2 regions of the Enterobacter sp. KBR-315C3_2022 genome follow, and region 2 is predicted to be linked to the other one. Evidence: riboswitches for the same ligand, from Rfam matches in the RefSeq annotation. Region 2 holds a riboswitch; the other holds the start of a gene.
What was found. Region 2 has a riboswitch for thiamine pyrophosphate ahead of thiB (thiamine ABC transporter substrate binding subunit). Riboswitches for the same ligand answer to the same signal wherever they lie in the genome.
Positions count from the first base shown of each region.

Region 1: it holds a riboswitch for thiamine pyrophosphate, as region 2 does, so the genes downstream of both, thiC (phosphomethylpyrimidine synthase ThiC) here and thiB (thiamine ABC transporter substrate binding subunit) in region 2, are expected to answer to the same signal.

Region 1 is NZ_JBGKEB010000036.1:19,086-21,480, reverse strand. Features, by position in the region: gene nudC (NAD(+) diphosphatase) at 1-72, opposite strand, end outside; gene rsd (sigma D regulator) at 168-665, shown strand; TPP riboswitch at 720-829, shown strand; gene thiC (phosphomethylpyrimidine synthase ThiC) at 908-2,395, shown strand, end outside.
Region 2 is NZ_JBGKEB010000006.1:173,370-175,764, forward strand. Features, by position in the region: gene thiB (thiamine ABC transporter substrate binding subunit) at 1-869, opposite strand, end outside; TPP riboswitch at 901-1,001, opposite strand; gene sgrR (HTH-type transcriptional regulator SgrR) at 1,038-2,395, opposite strand, start outside.

The DNA of each region.
Region 1 (2,395 bases), on a different contig from region 2:
CGGCAGCCATAATTTTTGTTCATGGCTGACGATCCACCAACCGAGATCTGATTTTTCAATAATACGATCCATATCTATTGCACTACCTTCGCTTCACTGACATGTTGTTAGCATTGTTGTTACATTTTGGGTAAGCAGATTCAATTCTAAACCTTGTGGAGTCGAACATGTTAAACCAGCTAGAAAGCCTGACTGAGCGCGTTGGAGGAAGTAACAACCTGGTGGATCGCTGGCTACATGTACGCAAGCATCTGCTCGTGGCTTATTACAATCTGGTCGGTATTAAGCCTGGCAAAGAATCGTATATGCGACTGAATGAAAAAGCGCTGGACGATTTTTGTCAAAGCCTGGTCGACTACCTGTCCGACGGCCATTTTAATATTTATGAACGTATTATCCGCGAAATGGAAGGCACAAGCCCGTTTTTAGCGGCAAGCAAGCTCTGTTCCCTGCTGGAGGCCAACACCCAGCGGATCATGGAGTACTACGACTCCACGCTTGAGAACGCGATCGATCACGATAATTACCTTGAATTTCAGCAGGCGCTGTCCGATCTGGGCGAGTCGATGGAAGAGCGATTCACGCTGGAAGACAAGCTGATCGCTCTGGTGCTGGATAACGATCTGAAGGCCAGTAACGAAGACAACGTTGCGCGGCCTGCTTGAGTTCTTAATCGTTAACGAGTAATTTACAACCATTCGCCCCTCTCACGAGGGGGATTTTTCTTGTCGGAGTGCCCAGTGTGAAAGCACGGGCTGAGACCGTTAATTCGGGATCCGCGGAACCTGATCAGGCTAATACCTGCGAAGGGAACAAGAGTCAAACTGCTGTTGTATCGCCTTCGGGCGATCCTCTCTTGCTTCATCCGTCGTCTGACAAGCCATGTCCTTCACATCTGGAATGAGCTATGTCTACAACAAAACTGACCCGCCGCGAACAGCGCGCACAGGCCCAGCACTTCATCAATACCCTGGAAGGCACCGCGTTCCCGAACTCCGGGCGTATCTATATTTCCGGGTCGCAGCCCGATATCCGCGTCCCGATGCGCGAAATCCAGCTCAGCCCGACGCTTATCGGCGGCAGCAAAGAGCACCCGCAGTTCGAAGAAAACGAGGCCGTGCCGGTCTACGACACCTCCGGTCCCTACGGCGACCCCGATATTGCCATCAACGTCCAGCAGGGCCTGGCGAAGCTGCGCCAGCCGTGGATTGACGCGCGTGATGATAGCGAAGCGCTAAATGAGCAAAGCTCGGCTTACACCAAAGAACGTATGGCCGACGACGGCCTGGACGCGCTGCGCTTCACCGGCCTGCTGACGCCAAAACGCGCCAAAGCGGGAAAATGTGTCACCCAGCTTCACTACGCGCGTCGGGGCATCGTCACCCCTGAAATGGAATTTATCGCCATCCGCGAAAACATGGGCCGCGAGCGTATCCGCAGCGAAGTATTGCGCCACCAGCATCCTGGCGAAGGCTTTGGCGCGCGCCTGCCGGAGAACATCACGCCGGAGTTTGTGCGTGATGAAGTGGCCGCCGGGCGCGCGATTATTCCCGCCAACATCAACCACCCGGAATCCGAGCCGATGATCATCGGCCGCAACTTCCTGGTGAAAGTGAACGCCAACATCGGTAACTCTGCCGTCACCTCTTCCATCGAAGAAGAGGTGGAAAAGCTGGTCTGGTCTACCCGCTGGGGCGCGGACACGGTGATGGACCTCTCCACCGGCCGCTATATTCACGAAACCCGCGAGTGGATCCTGCGCAACAGCCCGGTACCGATTGGCACCGTCCCGATTTACCAGGCGCTGGAAAAAGTGAATGGCATCGCCGAAAACCTCACCTGGGAAGCCTTCCGCGACACGCTGCTGGAGCAGGCCGAACAGGGCGTGGACTACTTCACCATTCACGCGGGCGTGCTGCTGCGCTACGTGCCGATGACCGCCAAACGTCTGACCGGCATCGTCTCGCGCGGCGGCTCGATCATGGCGAAATGGTGCCTCTCCCATCATCAGGAAAACTTCCTCTACGAACACTTCCGCGAGATCTGCGAAATTTGCGCCGCCTATGACGTCTCGCTCTCGCTGGGCGACGGCCTGCGTCCCGGCTCTATTCGCGACGCCAACGACGAAGCGCAGTTTGCCGAACTTCACACGCTGGGCGAGCTGACCAAAATCGCCTGGGAGTACGACGTGCAGGTGATGATTGAAGGTCCGGGCCACGTGCCGATGCAGATGATCCGCCGCAACATGACCGAGGAGCTGGAGCACTGCCACGAAGCGCCGTTTTACACGTTGGGCCCGCTGACCACCGACATCGCGCCGGGTTACGACCACTTCACCTCCGGCATCGGCGCGGCGATGATCGGCTGGTTTGGCTGCGCGATGCTCTGCTACGTG
Region 2 (2,395 bases):
GGAAGCGCGACGTCGGTGACCGGATACATCCAGTTGCCCGTGGGGATCGCGTTCTGGAACGCCGGGGACAGCATAAATTTCAGGAATTTTTCAGCCAGTTCAGGCTGCTTGCTGGCGGCGGTTCGCGCGGCGACTTCCACCTGCAGGTAGTGGCCCTCGGCGAAATCCGCGGCAGCGTAGTTGTCTTTCTTCTCGTCGATGAGGTGGTAGGCCGGAGAGGTAGAGTAGCTCAGCACCAGATCGCCTTCCCCTTTCAGGAACAGGCCGTAGGCTTCGCTCCATCCCTTGGTGACGGTGACGGTTTTGGCGGCCAGCTTCTGCCACGCGTCGGGCGCTTTATCGCCGTAGACTTTCTGCATCCACAGCAGCAGCCCCAGGCCCGGCGTGCTGGTGCGCGGATCCTCATAAATCACGCGCCATTTCTGGTCGCTTTCAACCAGCTCTTTCAGGCTTTTCGGCGGGTTTTTCAGCCTGTTTTTGTCATACACGAAAGCAAAGTAGCCGTAGTCGAACGGGACAAAGGTATCGTTCTTCCAGCCGCCCGGCACGTTCACGGCATCGGTTGCGACGCCGCTTTTGGTAAACAGCTTCGTTTGCGCGGCCGCGTTCAGCAGGTTGTTATCGAGGCCAAGCACCACGTCCGCCTTGCTGTTTTTGCCCTCCATGCGCAGGCGGTTGAGCAGCGAAACGCCATCTTCCAGCGTCACGAACTTCAGCTCGCAGCCGCAGTCGGCTTCAAAGGCTTTTTTAACCACCGGGCCGGGGCCCCAGTCGGCAGAGAAGGAGTCGTAGGTGTAGACCGTCAGCACGGGCTTCGCAAACGCGGGCAGCGCAAACAGCGCCAGCAGGGGAAGAACTTTTTTTAACACTTTGCACCTCAGGGTTGAGTGGCAAAGGATTTTGAGAGACAGCCTCAAATCCCTTCGCCGGCGTTATCCGGATCAGGTTCGACGGGTATTATCTCAGCGCACATCAGTGATGCAGCACCCCGTTGAGAACGGCGCTATTGTAATGATTTGGTGAATATTACGAAAGCGTTATGGCTCCGGCGGGGCAAACCAGGCGGATTTAAAATCAAACCAGCCCAAGGTGTTCATCCGCAGTCCGCGCATGCTGCGCTGGCCCTGAATCATCAGCCAGTGATGGATGAGCGGCACAATCGCCTGCTGCGCCAGCAGCTGCTGGCACCAGGCGGCCAGGTTCATCTCGCCCGCGCGCCATCGGGCGGCGTCCTGCTGCCAGTCCCGGTCGATGCAGTGCTGAATCAGCGGCACTTCGAACAGGTGCGAAAAGAGCGAGAAATCAAGCGGCAGGGTGAAGTTGGCGCTGTTGAGCCAGATGTCGCTGACGATGTCTCCTCGGTGCCATTCGTCATAATCCACCTCCTGAATATCAAGGTGAACGCCCTCAGCGGCCAGCAGCTTGCTCATGATCCGGGCAATAAAGCGGTGCTCCACGTGGTCGCGGTAGTAGGTCAGGGTAATCGATTCCAGCCCGGCAGGCCTCTCTCCGTGCACGGGCCGGGCGTGGTGCCAGCGCGGCAGCAGGCCGTAGGCCGGGAACCAGTAGGTCTGGTATTGCTCCTCGGCCTGGTAGATCAGGTTGGCCGGAGAGAGGACGTGGCTGACCCACCTGCGGACCTCCTGGCTGGCGCCGCAGCGGCTGCGGGCGTCAAACAGCAGGTAATAGCAGCCCTCTTCAAGGCGGCTCTCCACGGCTTTTTCCCCTTCGGTTGGCCCTTCCAGCGTAAGGCCACAGCTCAGCTCTTCGCTGATCTCAGGAAGCACCCACACGTTCACTTCGTCAATCAGCGCGCGAAAGCCAAAGTAGTCGTCAAAGGCGCGGATTTTCAGCTGGTTGCTGGTATTGCGCGTCACCGCGTAGGGGCCCGTCCCTACCGGCTGGCTGGCGAAATGGGGCAGGGAGGGCCATTCGCGCGGCAGGATCATCGACGGAACGTAGCCCATGAGCCACGGCAGCCACCGGTCAGGCTCGGACAATTCAATATCGACGGTCCATGCCGTCGGGGAGTGGATGCGCGACACGTGGGCATACAGGGGAAGCGCGCGCGCCCGCTGAAGGGAGTCGATCACGTCGCTCATTTCCAGCTCGCGGCCGTGGTGGAAATGGATGCCAGGCCGCAAAAAAAAGCGCCAGTGCAGGGGGGATATTTGCTGCCAGTGGTGCGCAATATCGGCCTCCAGTTCCCCGTTTTCCTCATTTATCCGCGTCAGGCCGCTGAAGATCTGGCGAGCCATATGGGTTTCCGAGCGTCGCAGCGCCGTGCCGGGGAGCAGGTTTTTCATCGGGCGATAGTAGAGCACGCGCAGGATGTGGCGCCCCTGGCGGAAGCTGCGCCCCAGGTGCGACACCAGCATCTGGCGCACGGCGGCCT